Regions from separate parts of the Streptomyces sp. P17 genome, predicted to be linked through region 1. Evidence: predicted binding sites of a transcription regulator. Region 1 holds the regulator's gene; the other holds the start of a gene.

Region 1 (7,677 bases):
ACCTCGTCGGCGAACGCGGAGAGCTGGTCGACCATCGTGTTGATGGTGGACTTCAGCTCCAGGATCTCGCCCTGGGCGTCGACGGTGATCTTCTGACTCAGATCTCCGTTGGCGACGGCCGTGGTCACCTGGGCGATGTTGCGGACCTGTGAAGTCAGGTTCGACGCCATGAAGTTGACGTTGTCCGTGAGGTCCTTCCAGACCCCGGAGACACCCCGCACCTGAGCCCGGCCGCCCAACTGGCCCTCGGTGCCGACCTCGCGGGCGACCCGGGTCACCTCGTCGGCGAAGGCGGAGAGCTGGTCGACCATCGTGTTGACGGTCAGCTTCAGTTCGAGCAGTTCGCCGGTCGCCTCGACGGTGACCGTACGGGTCAGGTCGCCGCGCGCCACGGCCGTCGTCACCAGGGCGATGTCGCGCACCTGTGCCGTCAGCCGGGACGCCATGGTGTTGACGGCCTCGGTCACATCCCGCCAACTGCCCGAAAGGCCCTGCACCTTGGCCCGCCCGCCGAGCCGTCCCTCGGTGCCGACCTCGCGGGCCACCCGGGTCACCTCGCCGGTGAACAGGGAGAGCTGGTCGACCATCTTGTTCACGGCCCGGCCGAGGCGCCGCAGATCGCCGCGTAACTGCCGGGAGCCGTCGTGCAGATCGACCCGCTGGGTCAGATCGCCGCCCGCCACCGCGTCCAGCACCCGCGTCGCGTTGGCCGCCGGGGCCACGATGGCGTCGAGGAGCTGGTTCACGTCGTTGACCCGGGCCGTCCACGCACCCTGGCCCGGGCTCGCCGCCAGCCGCTCGTCGAGCCGGCCGTGCCGTACGAGCTCTCTCCTGACCCGCTGCACCTCGGAGTTGAAGTGCAGACTGCGCTTCATGATCTGGTTGTAGGCCGCGACGAGTTCGGCCACCACACCGGTGCCGGGATCGGCCACTTCGCGGAAATCGCCGTCCCGGGCTGCCGCCAGCGCGGCGAGCAGAGGACGCAGATCCGATGCTCGAATCTGACCGTCTTCGAGCACGCGTGTACCACTCTTCTCACTCATGGCGGCCCACTTCGGTAACTCGGTGCTTATGGGCGTGGCCAGTCTGTCACTCTGTCCGCGTCGACCGAGGCTATTCGTCCGAACCGCTCGGGGAGCTGTCCATGGGGGCCATTCCGGCGCAACGGGAGACCGCTTCCCGGGCCTCTGATGTGCCTGTGCACGAGAGCGTGCGTCCGCGCGCGTGGACCTGCGCGACCCTGCCCGGAAGCCCCCTCGCGCCGGGCTCCGCCCGCGCACTCGTACGCGCCGGCCTCACCGAGTGGGCCGAACTCGGTCTGCCCGGCACCGAACAGCACACCCGCCGCCTCGCCGACGACGCCGTCCTGGTCGTGAGCGAGCTCGTCACCAACGCCGTCGTCCACGCCGGTACCGACGTCGAGCTGGTCTGCCGGACGGAGGAGGAGACCGGCGCGATCGTCGTCGAGGTCTCCGACCGCCACCCCTCGCGCGCCCCGCGCGACGGCGCGAGCGAACCGGCGTACGGCACCTCGGAGTACGGGCGCGGACTGAGCCTGGTCGCCCGGCTCGCCGAGTCCTGGGGCGTGACGTACCGCACCGGCGTGAAGACCGTGTGGGCGCGGCTTCCCGCGGAGGAACACCAGGAGGAGGCCGGGACCCCGCGCCCCCTCTCGATACCGGGCCCCGGACCGCGTCGGCCCGAGCGCGACCGGGACTGGCTGGGCCGGGGTGCCCTGTCCTTCCTCGCCGAGGCCTCCGACCTGCTCGCCGGGCAGCTCGACGAGGACCTGGTCGCCGCGCTCACCGGGCAACTGCTCGTGCCCCGGCTCGCCGACTGGTGCGCGGTGTGGCTGGAGGACGAGCTCACCGGGCGCGGCTGGGGACCGCATGGCACCGCGGGCGCCGGACCCCGGCTCGCCCGGGTCTGGCACGGCAGCGAGAACCGCATCGGGGAACTGCGCGTGGCGCTGGAGAAGGAGCCGCCCCGCCCGGACGACCTGCGCTCCGGGCCCGTGCCGCACCCCTGGCCCGGTGAGGCGCTGGAGCCCGCGGGCACGTCATTGGCGTACCGCCTGATCGCGGGCGGCCGGCCGCTGGGCACGCTCGTCATCGGGCGGGCCGGTCCCGCGGACTTCCCCGACGAGGTCACCGGGCTCGTGGAGGACCTCGGCCGCCGGGTCGCGCTCGCCATCGGCGCGGCCCGGCAGTACGCCCGCCAGGCCACCATCAGCGCGGTCCTGCAGCGTGGACTGCTGCCCGGCGCCGTCGCCGAGATCCCGGGGGTGCGCAGCGCCCTCGTCTACGAGCCCTGCGACAAGGGCGGACCGAGCGGCGACTTCTACGACGTGTTCCCGGCCGCCGACGGCCGCTGGTGCTTCGCCGTCGGCGACGTCCAGGGCAAGGGCCCGGAGGCGGCGGTGGTGATCGGCCTGGCCCGCCCCTGGCTACGGCTGCTGGCCCGCGAGGGGTACCGCGTCGCCGACGTCCTGGACCGGCTCAACCAGCTCCTCCTCGACGACGCCACGGAGGCCGCGGACGCCGGAGCGCGCGCCCTGGTCGGCCCCGCGGCGCCGGGCGACGGCCCGCAGACCCGCTTCCTGTCCCTCCTGTACGGCGAACTGGCCCCCTTCGACGGCGGCGTCCGCTGCACCCTCGCCTCCGCCGGACACCCGCTGCCGCTGCTGCTCGGCCCCGACGGGGACGTCCGTACGGCCGCGCGGCCGCAGACCCTCCTCGGGGTCATCGAGGACGCCACGTACACCAGCGAGACCCTTGAGCTGCGGCCCGGGGACAGCCTGCTGTGTGTCACGGACGGGGTGACGGAGCGGCGCAGCGGCTCACGCCAGTTCGACGACGGGGACGGGCTCGCGGCGGCGCTCGCCGGGTGTGCGGGGCTGAGCGCGCAGTCGATCGCGGAGCGGATCCGGCGACTCGTGCACGACTTCGGGGGCCGGCCGCCGGAGGACGATCTGGCGCTGCTGGTGCTCCAGGCCGAGTAAAGGCGCGGAGTGCTCGGGTGCCGAGCAACGGTCCGGGGTGCTGGACAATGGAAGGCATGCCTTCCGCACTCCCCGACGGCGAGCCGGTCCCCGACGACGGCACGCTGCCCGCCGCCGCGCTCGCCGGCGCGGCCGACCGCCCGCTCGGCTTCTACCTGCACGTCCCCTACTGCGCGACCCGCTGCGGGTACTGCGACTTCAACACCTACACCGCCACCGAACTGCGCGGGACGGGTGGCGTCCTCGCCTCCCGCGACAACTACGCGGACACCCTGATCGACGAGATCCGGCTGGCGCGGAAGGTACTGGGCGACGACCCGCGCGCGGTGCGGACGGTCTTCGTGGGCGGCGGTACGCCGACACTGCTGGCGGCGGACGATCTCGTACGGATGCTCGGGGCGATCAGGGACGAGTTCGGTCTCGCGCCCGGCGCGGAGGTCACGACGGAGGCGAACCCGGAGTCGGTGGATCCGGCGTACCTCTCCCGGCTGCGGGAGGGCGGTTTCAACCGGATCTCCTTCGGTATGCAGAGCGCGAAGCAGCATGTGCTGAAGGTGCTGGACCGGACGCATACGCCGGGCCGTCCGGAGGCATGCGTGGCGGAGGCGAAGGCGGCCGGGTTCTCGCACGTCAACCTCGACTTGATCTACGGCACCCCGGGGGAGACGGACGAGGACTGGCGGGCGTCGCTGGATTCGTCGATCGGCGCCGGTCCTGACCACGTCTCGGCGTACGCGCTGATCGTCGAGGAGGGCACGCAGCTCGCGCGCCGCATCCGCCGGGGCGAGGTCCCGATGACCGACGACGACGTCCACGCGGACCGCTATCTGATGGCGGAGTCCGTACTGTCCTCGGCGGGCTTCGAGTGGTACGAGGTCTCCAACTGGGCGACCTCTGCGGCCGGCCGGTGCCTGCACAACGAGCTGTACTGGCGGGGCGCCGACTGGTGGGGCGCCGGTCCGGGAGCGCACTCGCACGTGGGCGGGGTGCGCTGGTGGAACGTGAAGCATCCGGGGGCGTACGCGGCGGCGCTTACGGGTGGGCGCTCCCCTGGAGCGGGGCGTGAGCTGCTGTCGGACGAGGACCGGCGGGTGGAGCGGATCCTGCTGGAGCTGCGGCTGCGGGAGGGGGCGCCGCTCGATCTCCTGCGCGCGGACGGGCTCGCGGCCGCACGCCGGGCGCTGGGCGAGGGGCTGCTTCAGGAGGGGCCGTACGACGAGGGGCGGGCGGTGCTGACGCTTCGGGGGCGGTTGCTGGCGGACGCGGTGGTGCGGGATCTGGTGGACTGATCAGTCCGTGGCCGTGACGAAGTCGATCAGTTCCTCGACGCGTCCCAGCAGCTCCGGTTCCAGGTCCTTGTACGACCCCACCCGCGCCAGAATCGCCTGCCAGACCGCGCCGGTGTTCTCCGACGGCCAGCCCAGGGCCCTGCACACGCCCGTCTTCCAGTCCTGGCCGTGCGGTACGCGCGGCCACCCCGCGATCCCCAGGGCCGACGGTTTCACCGCCTCCCAGATGTCGATGTACGGGTGGCCGACGACCAGCGCGTGTTCGCTGGTCACCTCCTGTGCGATCCGCCACTCCTTCGAGCCCGGCACCAGGTGGTCCACCAGGATGCCCAGCCGGGCGTCGGGGCCCGGGGCGAAGTCGGAGACGATCGCGGGGAGGTCGTCCACGCCCTCCAGGTACTCCACCACCACGCCCTCGATGCGCAGGTCGTCGCCCCAGACCTTCTCCACCAGTTCCGCGTCGTGGCGGCCCTCGACGTAGATGCGTCCGGCGCGGGCCACGCGTGCGCGGGCGCCGGGAACGGCCAGCGAGCCGGAGGCGGTCCGGGCCGGGCGGACCCGTCCTGAAGCCGGTCGTACCAGCGTCACCACCCTGCCCTCCAGCAGGAAGCCCCTCGGCTCCAGGGGGAACACCCGGTGCTTGCCGAAGCGGTCCTCCAGGGTGACCGTTCCCGCCTCGCAGCGGATCACCGCGCCGCAGAAGCCGGTGCCGGGCTCCTCCACCACCAGGCCGGGCTCCGCCTCGACCTCGGGGACCGGCTTGGGCTTCTTCCACGGCGGGGTCAGGTCCGCAGAGTACTGGCGCATTCGGATGACGATAGGAGAAGCCGTACGGCGATCAGAGCGACACGCCGAAACGGGCCGCCAGGGCGTCTCGCTGCCGCCGTACGAACGCCGCGTCCACCACCGCTCCGTGGCCGGGCACGTACAGCGCGTCCTCGCCGCCCAAGGACAGCAGGCGGTCCAATGCCGCCGGCCACTGGGACGGTACGGCGTCCGGGCCCGCCTGGGGTTCGCCGGACTCCTCGACCAGGTCGCCGCAGAAGACGGCCTCGGGGCTGCCCGGGACCAGGACGACCAGGTCGTGGGCGGTGTGGCCGGGTCCGACGTTGGCCAGGAGGACCTGGCGGCCGGGGCCGAGGTCCAGGGTCCACTCGCCGGAGACGTGGTGGCGGGGTTGCACCAGGGTGTCCACCGCCTCGTCCGCCGCGCGCGCGTCCATGCCGTGGCGTACCGCGTCCGCGCGCAGCTCCGCCCGCCCGTGCGGCCCGTACACCGAGTCGACGCCCACCGCGCCGTAGACCTCCGCGCCCGCGAACGCCGCCGCCCCGAAGACATGGTCGAAGTGCGGATGGGTCAGCGCGAGATGGGTCACACGGTGACCGGCGAGCGCCTCCGCCCGCATCCGCAGCCGCGCCCCCTCGGCCAGGCTCGACCCGGCGTCGACCACCAGCGCCGTACCCTCGCCGACGACCAGCCCCGCCGTACAGTCCCAGCCCGGCAGCCGGCACCGCCCCACACCGTCCGCGACCCGCTCCCACCCGAGCTCTTCCCAAGTCACCGTCATACCGCGACGCTAGCTGTACGAGCCGTCACAGCAGGACCGACCTTGCCGGGGGAGTACCCCACCGCCGTACACTGGGGCCGGGAACGCTGGCACTCGGACGGACAGAGTGCCAGGCGAGGCGCCCCGGGGGACTGGGGGACGACTTCTGGAGGTGAGCGCGGATGCTGAGCGAACGCAGGCTTCAGGTGCTGCGCGCCATCGTCCAGGACTATGTGGGCACCGAGGAGCCGGTGGGGTCGAAGGCCCTGACCGAGCGGCACAACCTCGGCGTCTCCCCGGCGACCGTCCGCAACGACATGGCGGCGCTGGAGGACGAGGGCTACATCGCTCAGCCGCACACCAGCGCCGGCCGCATCCCGACGGACAAGGGCTACCGCCTCTTCGTCGACAAGCTGGCCGGCGTCAAGCCGATGACCGGGCCCGAGCGGCGTGCCATCCAGAGCTTTCTCGAAGGCGCCGTCGATCTCGACGACGTCGTCGCTCGGACGGTGCGGCTGCTGGCCCAGCTCACCCGGCAGGTCGCGGTCGTGCAGTATCCGTCGCTCACCCGCTCCACCGTGCGCCATGTCGAGCTGCTCTCGCTCGCTCCCGCGCGCGTGATGCTCGTGCTGATCACGGACACCGGGCGGGTCGAACAGCGGATGGTCGACTGCCCGGCGCCGTTCGGCGAGACGTCGCTGGCCGATCTGCGGGCGCGGCTGAACAGCCGGGTCGCGGGCCGGCGCTTCACCGATGTGCCGACGCTCGTCGAGGACCTCCCCGAGGGCTTCGACACGGAGGACCGCGGCACGGTCTCGGCCGTCCTCTCCACACTGCTGGAGACGCTGGTCGAGGAGAACGAGGAGCGGCTGATGATCGGCGGCACCGCCAATCTCACCCGCTTCGGACATGACTTCCCCCTCACCATCCGGCCCGTCCTGGAGGCCCTTGAGGAGCAGGTGGTGCTCCTCAAACTCCTTGGTGAGGCGGGGGATTCGGGCATGACCGTGCGCATCGGGCACGAGAACGCCTATGAGGGACTCAACTCCACGTCTGTCGTGTCGGTCGGCTACGGTTCGGGCGGCGAGGCAGTCGCCAAGCTCGGCGTGGTCGGACCGACCCGCATGGATTACCCGGGAACGATGGGAGCGGTACGCGCAGTGGCACGGTACGTCGGACAGATCCTGGCGGAGTCGTAAGTGGCCACGGACTACTACGCCGTTCTCGGCGTGCGTCGCGACGCGTCGCAGGAAGAGATCAAGAAGGCCTTCCGGCGGCTCGCGCGCGAGCTGCACCCGGACGTCAACCCCGATCCGAAGACCCAGGAGCGGTTCAAGGAGATCAACGCCGCTTACGAGGTGCTCTCGGACCCGCAGAAGAAGCAGGTCTACGACCTCGGCGGCGACCCGCTGTCCCAGGCGGGCGGCGCGGGCGCGGGCGGGTTCGGCGCGGGTGGCTTCGGGAACTTCTCGGACATCATGGACGCTTTCTTCGGTACGGCGTCGCAGCGCGGTCCGCGCTCGCGTACCCGCCGTGGCCAGGACGCCATGATCCGTCTGGAGATCGAGCTCGACGAGGCGGCCTTCGGAACGACGAAGGACATCCAGGTCGACACGGCGGTCGTCTGCAACACCTGTAACGGTGAGGGCGCCGCGCCGGGGACCTCCGCGCAGACATGTGACATGTGCCGCGGGCGCGGTGAGGTGTCGCAGGTGACGCGGTCCTTCCTGGGCCAGGTCATGACCTCGCGGCCGTGTCCGCAGTGCCAGGGCTTCGGCACGGTGGTTCCGACGCCGTGCCCGGAGTGCGCCGGTGACGGTCGCGTACGGTCGCGTCGCACC
Region 2 (7,677 bases), on a different contig from region 1:
TCGATGAGCCCGCCGTCCAGCGAGTCGGCGACCTCGGCGACCAGATGCGAGCGGATGACGGCGCCATCGGGCTCGTACAAATACCGCCCGACGGGCCGGACTCCGGGGTCGGGCAGACCTCGGGAGAGGAGGGTGCGCGGGCCTGGCAGCAGCGTCGCCCTGATCGCCCCCGGCGTGGTCCCGAACCACAGCACCGCCTCCTTCACCTCCCCGCCGTCGGAGATCCACTCGGCCTCGGCCTCGCCGGGGATCGCCTCGTGCGGGATGCCGGGAGCGATCTTGAGGGCGGCGTGCGGGGCCTTGGCGGCGGCCTGGACCGCCCAGGAGAGGGGTGGCGAGTAGGCCTCGGGATCGAAGATGCGACCCCTGCCGCCTCTGCGCGCCGGGTCCACGAAGACCGCGTCGTACCCGGCCGTGTCCACCTCCGTCACATCCGCCTCGCGCACCTCGATGAGGCCGGCGAGGCCGAGGGCGTCGGCGTTGGCGCGGGCGACGGCCGCCGTCAGGGGGTCCCGGTCGACGGCCAGTACCCGGATCCCGGCCCGCGCCAGCGCGATGGCGTCCCCGCCGATCCCGCAGCACAGGTCGGCGACGGAGGTGACGCCCAGTTCCCGGAAGCGCCCGGCGCGGTACGTCGCCACGCTCGCCCGTGTCGACTGCTCGACCCCGTTCGGCGTGAAGAACATCCGCCGCGCGTCCTCGGCGCCGAACTTGGCCTCCGCCCGCTGCCGCAGCCGCGCCTGTCCGAGCGCCGCCGACACCAGCTCGGCGGGGTGGTCCCGGCGCAGCCGGGTGGCGACCACGAGTTCGTCGGCGGGGGCCGTGCCGCGCACTTCGTCGAGGAGGGCGCGGCCCTCGGGGGTCAGGAGGGGAGCCAGGTCGTTCACCGGATCATTGTGGGCCAGTCGGTGGATGGCGCGCCCGCGGCGGAGGTGTCGGCGGGGGATCGGAGCGGGGGGCTGGGAGGATCCGGCCCCATGCGAGTAGTAGTACAAAATGATAAAAACCGTTCCATTCGAGGGCTGCGGATCCGCGGTGGAATCGCCGTGCTCGCCGTCGCCGCCATCGCCTCCGGCTGCTCCCAGGCAACCGGCTCGAAGGCCCGCCCCGCCCCCGGCCAGCAGCCCCTCCTGGCGCCGCCCGCCCGCGCCCTGGACTTCTACGCGACCAAGCTGCGCGCCTCCGCCGCCGCCCGGGCCGCCGCCGCGAAACGCTGGGGCCTGGCCAAGGTCCCGCTGACGCCCCCGGCGCCCCCCGCGAAGAAGCCGAGGATCACCACCCGCAAGGGCTTCGAGGTCGACGGCCACGCCGAACGCGGCCTCCCGCCGGTCTTCACCACGGTCCCCACCGAGCGGAAGATCGTCTTCCTCACCATCGACGACGGCGCCGAGAAGGACCCGGCGTTCCTGCGCATGATGACCGAGCTGAAGATCCCGTACACCGCCTTCCTCAGCGACTACCTGGTGAAGGAGGACTACGCCTACTTCAAGCGGATGCAGGACCAAGGCGTCGGCCTCAACAACCACACCCTCCAACACCCCTTCATGCGCGGCCTCTCCTACGCCCGCCAGAAGCGCGAGATCTGCGGGATGCAGGACGTGATCGAGAAGCGGTACGGCAAACGGCCCGTCCTCTTCCGCCCGCCCTTCGGCAGCTACGACGCGAACACCCTGCGCGCCGCCCAGGCCTGCGGCATCACCCATGCGCCCCTGTGGAACGAGGAGGTCTTCGTCGACCGCTGGGAGTACCGCGAGTGGGACCGGGACATCCACCCCGGCGACATCGTGCTCAGCCACTTCCGGGGCAAGGAGCACTGGAAGGGCACCATGCCCGACATGATCCGCCGGTTCCTCGACAAGATCACCGCCAAGGGGTACGCGGTGGCACGTCTGGAGGACTACCTGTGAGGCCCGGGGCCCGCTCGCCGGGGCGCCGGCGGCCGTACTCCCGACGGGCTGCGCCCGGGCCGCGGGCCCCTCGGACCGGCCAGGAGAACAGGCGGTACGCGCTCCCCTCCCGCCCGTCGTGGAACACATCCCGGCCCGCGACAGGGTCGTCTTCCTCACCTACGACGACGGCGCCGAGCAGGACCCCGCCGACCTGGTCCGTGAACTGCGGCTCCCGGTCGCCGTGTTCCTCACCGACAGCGTGGCCGGACCGGGGTACGCCCACTTCGCCCGCCTGCAGTCGGTGGGCGCCTCGATCCAGAACCACACCCTCGACCACACGGCCCTGCGCGGACTCCCCTACGTGGGCCGGCGCGCACGCACCACACTCCGCGCGGCGGCCGGCTGCGCCCCCGCGACATGAGGGTGGGGCGCCTGGAGGACCACCCGTAATCATCCGGCCTTCGGGACGCGATTGGCACTCCGCTTGACCGAGTGCTAATCACGGTCATAGTCTCGGCTCTGGCACTCCCCAGTGGAGAGTGCCAACTACGCGACGGGCAGGTCCGGCACCCGCGACGACGGATCCACCTGGTCGCCACCTCAGACAGTTAACCCCGTGAGATCTCCGAAGGGGGAGGTCGGATCGTGACGACCACCAGCTCCAAGGTTGCCATCAAGCCGCTTGAGGACCGCATCGTGGTCCAGCCGCTCGACGCGGAGCAGACCACCGCCTCTGGCCTGGTCATCCCGGACACCGCCAAGGAGAAGCCCCAGGAGGGCGTCGTCCTGGCCGTGGGCCCGGGCCGCTTCGAGAACGGCGAGCGCCTGCCGCTCGACGTCAAGACCGGCGACATCGTGCTGTACAGCAAGTACGGCGGCACCGAGGTGAAGTACAACGGCGAGGAGTACCTCGTCCTCTCGGCTCGCGACGTGCTCGCGATCATCGAGAAGTAATCACCGCGAAGCACCTCTGCTTCCAGCTGCGCCCCTGGCCCCCGCGACCACATAAGAAGCCGGGCGCCCGGGGCGCAGTGCCTTTTCCACCCACAGATTTCCGAGAGGGCTCCCGCTGTCATGGCGAAGATCCTGAAGTTCGACGAGGACGCCCGTCGCGCCCTTGAGCGCGGCGTCAACAAACTGGCCGACACGGTCAAGGTGACGATCGGCCCGAAGGGTCGCAACGTCGTCATCGACAAGAAGTTCGGCGCCCCCACCATCACCAACGACGGCGTCACCATCGCCCGCGAGGTCGAGGTCGAGGACCCGTACGAGAACCTCGGCGTCCAGCTGGTGAAGGAGGTGGCGACCAAGACCAACGACGTAGCGGGTGACGGTACGACCACCGCCACCGTGCTGGCCCAGGCGCTCGTCCGCGAGGGCCTGCGGAACGTCGCCGCGGGTGCCTCCCCGGCCGCCCTGAAGAAGGGCATCGACGCCGCGGTCAAGGCGATCTCCGAGGAACTCCTCGCGACCGCCCGCCCCATCGACGAGAAGTCCGACATCGCCGCCGTCGCCGGTCTGTCCGCCCAGGACAGCCAAGTCGGCGAGCTCATCGCCGAGGCGATGGACAAGGTCGGCAAGGACGGTGTCATCACCGTCGAGGAGTCCAACACCTTCGGTCTGGAGCTGGACTTCACCGAGGGCATGGCCTTCGACAAGGGCTACCTGTCGCCGTACTTCGTTACGGACCAGGAGCGCATGGAGGCCGTCCTGGAGGACCCCTACATCCTCATCAACCAGGGCAAGATCTCCTCCATCCAGGACCTGCTGCCGCTGCTGGAGAAGGTCATCCAGGCCGGTGCCTCCAAGCCGCTGCTGATCATCGCCGAGGACGTCGAGGGCGAGGCCCTGTCGACCCTGGTCGTGAACAAGATCCGCGGCACCTTCAACGCGGTCGCGGTCAAGGCCCCCGGCTTCGGTGACCGCCGCAAGGCGATGCTGCAGGACATGGCGGTCCTCACCGGCGCCACGGTCATCTCCGAGGAGGTCGGCCTCAAGCTCGACCAGGCCGGGCTGGACGTGCTGGGCAGCGCCCGCCGCATCACGGTCACCAAGGACGACACGACCATCGTCGACGGCGCCGGCAAGTCCGACGACGTCCACGGCCGCGTCGCCCAGATCAAGGCCGAGATCGAGAACACCGACTCCGACTGGGACCGCGAGAAGCTCCAGGAGCGCCTCGCGAAGCTGGCCGGCGGCGTGTGCGTGATCAAGGTCGGCGCCGCCACCGAGGTGGAGCTGAAGGAGAAGAAGCACCGTCTGGAGGACGCCATCTCCGCGACCCGCGCCGCGGTCGAGGAGGGCATCGTCTCCGGTGGTGGCTCCGCTCTGGTCCACGCCGCCAAGGTCCTGGAAGGCGGTCTGGGCAAGACCGGCGACGAGGCCACCGGTGTCGCCGTCGTCCGCCGCGCGGTCGTCGAGCCGCTGCGCTGGATCGCCGAGAACGCCGGCCTGGAGGGCTACGTCATCACCTCCAAGGTCGCCGAGCTCGACAAGGGCCAGGGCTTCAACGCCGCCACCGGCGAGTACGGCGACCTGGTCAAGGCCGGCGTCATCGACCCGGTGAAGGTCACCCGCTCCGCCCTGGAGAACGCCGCCTCCATCGCCTCCCTGCTGCTCACGACCGAGACCCTGGTCGTCGAGAAGAAGGAAGAGGAGGAGCCGGCCGGCGGTCACGGCCACGGTCACGGCCACTCCCACTGACATACGTCAGCACTGAGGCCCGGCACCCGTGAGGGTGCCGGGCCTTCGCGTTCCGCCCTACTGCTCCAGTTCGTCCAGCGCGCCCAACTGCTCCATCAGCCCCAGCCGGTCGTACTGCCACCAGCCCTCGGCGATCTTCCCGTCCGGAGTGCACCGCTGGATGGTGCACCCGGTCATGGACACCTTCCTCCCGGTGGCCTCGATGCCCATGAAGTCGCCCTTGTGCAGGCCGCTCCAGGTCCAGCGGGTGCACACCAGGTCGCCCTGCGCCAGTTGGTCCTCGATCGTGAACGAGAAGTCGAAGCCGCTCCGCCACATCTCCACCTCGCGCCGGATCGCATCGAGGCCGATGTTGTCCTGCGGGTTGGCGGGATCGTGGTCGTGATAGTCCTCGATGAGCACGTCGTTGAACGTGGGAGCAGCGCCCTTCCCGGCCACTTCCTCGAAGAACCGCCGCGCGGTCGCCTCGTACAACTGCTCGTCACGCACGACGTCCAGATCGGTGAACGTCGGCATCTCGTCGCAGAGGGCGACCATCTCCCGGAAGATCCGGTCGGTCTCCGGGAGGTTCGAGTTCCGCATCGCCTCCTCGTACGAGGGGAACTCCACGATCTCGATGAAGTGCGACGCGTCGGACCGGTCCTTGCCGATCACGCTGTGCGTCGCGGTCCGCTTCCCCTTGGTCTGCTCGACCCACGTGTCCATCAGCCGGTTCATCTCGTCGAACCGGTTTGTCTTGCAGTCGATGAGCTGTACGAACGTCATGGCGTCGCCTCCGTCCCCCCGAGGGTCCGGTCGAAACAGCTCCATTCTCCTCCGGTTGCCCGATCTCGCGCTCTACTGCGGCCCGTACTTGCGCCCCGTCTTCGAGCTGATCCCGCCGAGCATCCCGCGCGGCACCACCTTCGTGACGCCCATCAGCACCTTGTACCGGGGGTCCGGGATCGACAGCGTCTTGCCCCGCGCCAGATCGCCCAGAGCCGACGCGACGAGCTTGTCGGCGTCCAGCCACATCCAGCCCGGGATGTTGTCCGTGCCCATCCCGGCCCGCTCATGGAACTCGGTGCGCACAAAGCCGGGGCACAGGGCCATCAGCCGTACGCCGGTGCCCGCCAGGTCGCGCGCCGCACCCTGCGTGAACTGCACGACCCACGCCTTGGAGGCGCCGTAGGTCCCGCGCGGCACGAAGGCGGCGACGGAGGCGACATTGACGACCCCGCCCCGGCCGCGCTCGCGCATCGCCTCGGTCGCGGCGGACGTCAGCCGCAGCACCGCCTCGCAGTGCACCTTGAGCATTTTCAGCTCGTCGGCCATGGAGACGTCGAGATAGCGGCCCTTGTTGCCGAAGCCGGCGTTGTTGATCAGCAGGTCGACGGGGTTTCTGCGGTCGGCGAGCCGGGCGGCCACCGCCTCGATGCCGTCGTCCGTCGCCAGGTCCGAGGTCAGGACCTCCGCCTCGATGCCGTGCCGGTCGTGCAGCTCGGTCGCCTGTTCCCGCAGCCGTTTGGTGTCCCGTGCGACGAGGACGAGGTTGTGCCCGTCGGCGGCCAGCCGCCGCGCGAACGCGGCGCCGATGCCCGCGGTCGATCCCGTGATGAGAGCCGTTGTCATGGCGCAAGATTAGTGACCCGGACGGGAGCAGTCCGCTCCGCGACGTGCTCCTGCCCAGGACCCACCCACCTCGACGCCGGACGTTACGTCAGACGCCGTACGGCGCGACGTACTTGCGCCGCCGCCGACGACTCCGCGTGCAGCGCCTCGCCCGCCGGCAGCAGCCGCGTCAGCAGCAGCCGCGCCAGCAGCTCCCGCTGGGTGGTGACCGCACGGAACCGCAGCGCCACCGTGACCTCGTGGTCCGGCCGGTGCACGATCTCGACGGAGTCGCCGGCGCGCACCTCACCTCCAGCAGCACACCCGAGCCGATCCGCCGGCGCTCGCCGACCAGGGCGTTCCCCTGCGGGGCTGCCGGCGTTCCGCGCGGCCTGGAGGAGCCATCGCCTGAGCCTTGAGGCACGAACCGGCACTCCGGGGACACGGGCGGGGCGTTGAGGGCCATGGCGTCGCCGTGCTCTTCGGCACGGCGTGGGCCCGCGCCGTCCCGCCCGTACCGGGACCTCCCGGCAGATGCGGCCCATACGACCGCGTGGCGGCGCCTGGCCAAAGCCAGACCGGGAGAGCGCCGGGCCTCCCCAAGGTTCGCTTATGCTCGACGTGTGATCGAGGCCCGACATCTCCGCGTGCTGCGCGCCGTCGCCGCGACCGGCTCCTTCTCGGCGGCGGGGCGCGAACTGGGCTGCACCCAACCCGCGGTCAGCCAGCAGATGAAGGCGCTGGAGGCGTCCGTCGGCACGCCCCTGCTCATCCGCAGCGGCCGCGAGATGCGCCTGACCCAGGCGGGCGAGGCCCTCGTCCGGCACGCCGCCGGGATCCTCGCCGGGCTCACCGCCGCCGAGGAGGAGGTCGCCGCCATCGCGGGCCTGCGCGCCGGACGGGTGCGCCTGGTCTCCTTCCCCAGCGGCAGCTCCACTCTCGTCCCCACCGCCCTCGCCGCCCTGCGCGCCGCCCACCCCGGCACCCGGGTCTCCCTGGAGGAGGCCGAGCCGCCGAACTCCGTCGAACTGCTCCGCGAGGGCGACTGCGACCTCGCGCTCGCCTTCCGCTACGAGGGCGCGGCCCAGGAGGGCGAGTGGGACGACCTCGTCGTACGGCCCCTGCTCACCGACCGCCTGGTCGCCCTCGTGCCGGAGCGGCACCGGCTCGCGCGCGCCGCGTCCGTGGCGATCGGCGAACTCGCCGCCGAGCCCTGGATCGCCGGATGCCCGCGCTGCCGCGGCCAGTTGGTCGAGGTGTGCGAGGGCGCGGGCTTCACCCCTCGCATCGACTTCGCCACCGACGACTATCCGGCGGTGGTCGGCCTGGTCGGCGCGGGTCTGGGCGTGGCGGTCCTGCCCCAGCTCGCGGTCGAGTCGGTACGCCCGCGCGGGGCGCGCATGGTGACGCTGGAACCGGCGGTACGACGGGAGATCGTCGCCCTGACCCTGCCCGACCTCGCCCAGGTGCCGGCGGTGACGGCGACGCTGGAGCA

What was found. The regulator HrcA, encoded in region 1, represses chaperone genes, less so after heat shock. The targets are predictions, from matches to a motif close to TTNGCACTCNGNNNNNCNGAGTGCNAA.
Region 2: a site for HrcA is predicted at 2,362-2,388, ahead of groES (co-chaperone GroES). Genes of this name have one in related genera too.

The regions. Positions count from the first base shown of each region.
Region 1 covers NZ_JAVRBF010000055.1:52,570-60,246, forward strand. The annotation lists gene RMT89_RS30310 (HAMP domain-containing protein) at 1-1,043, opposite strand, end outside; gene RMT89_RS30315 (SpoIIE family protein phosphatase) at 1,145-3,001, shown strand; gene hemW (radical SAM family heme chaperone HemW) at 3,058-4,290, shown strand; gene RMT89_RS30325 (DUF3097 domain-containing protein) at 4,291-5,097, opposite strand; gene RMT89_RS30330 (MBL fold metallo-hydrolase) at 5,129-5,857, opposite strand; gene hrcA (heat-inducible transcriptional repressor HrcA) at 6,019-7,035, shown strand; gene dnaJ (molecular chaperone DnaJ) at 7,036-7,677, shown strand, end outside.
Region 2 covers NZ_JAVRBF010000026.1:26,427-34,103, reverse strand. The annotation lists gene RMT89_RS18395 (THUMP-like domain-containing protein) at 1-995, opposite strand, end outside; gene RMT89_RS18390 (polysaccharide deacetylase family protein) at 978-1,907, shown strand; gene RMT89_RS18385 (polysaccharide deacetylase family protein) at 2,026-2,310, shown strand; gene groES (co-chaperone GroES) at 2,535-2,843, shown strand; gene groL (chaperonin GroEL) at 2,964-4,592, shown strand; gene RMT89_RS18370 (ester cyclase) at 4,650-5,357, opposite strand; gene RMT89_RS18365 (SDR family oxidoreductase) at 5,430-6,203, opposite strand; gene RMT89_RS18360 (hypothetical protein) at 6,287-6,487, opposite strand; gene RMT89_RS18355 (LysR family transcriptional regulator) at 6,806-7,677, shown strand, end outside.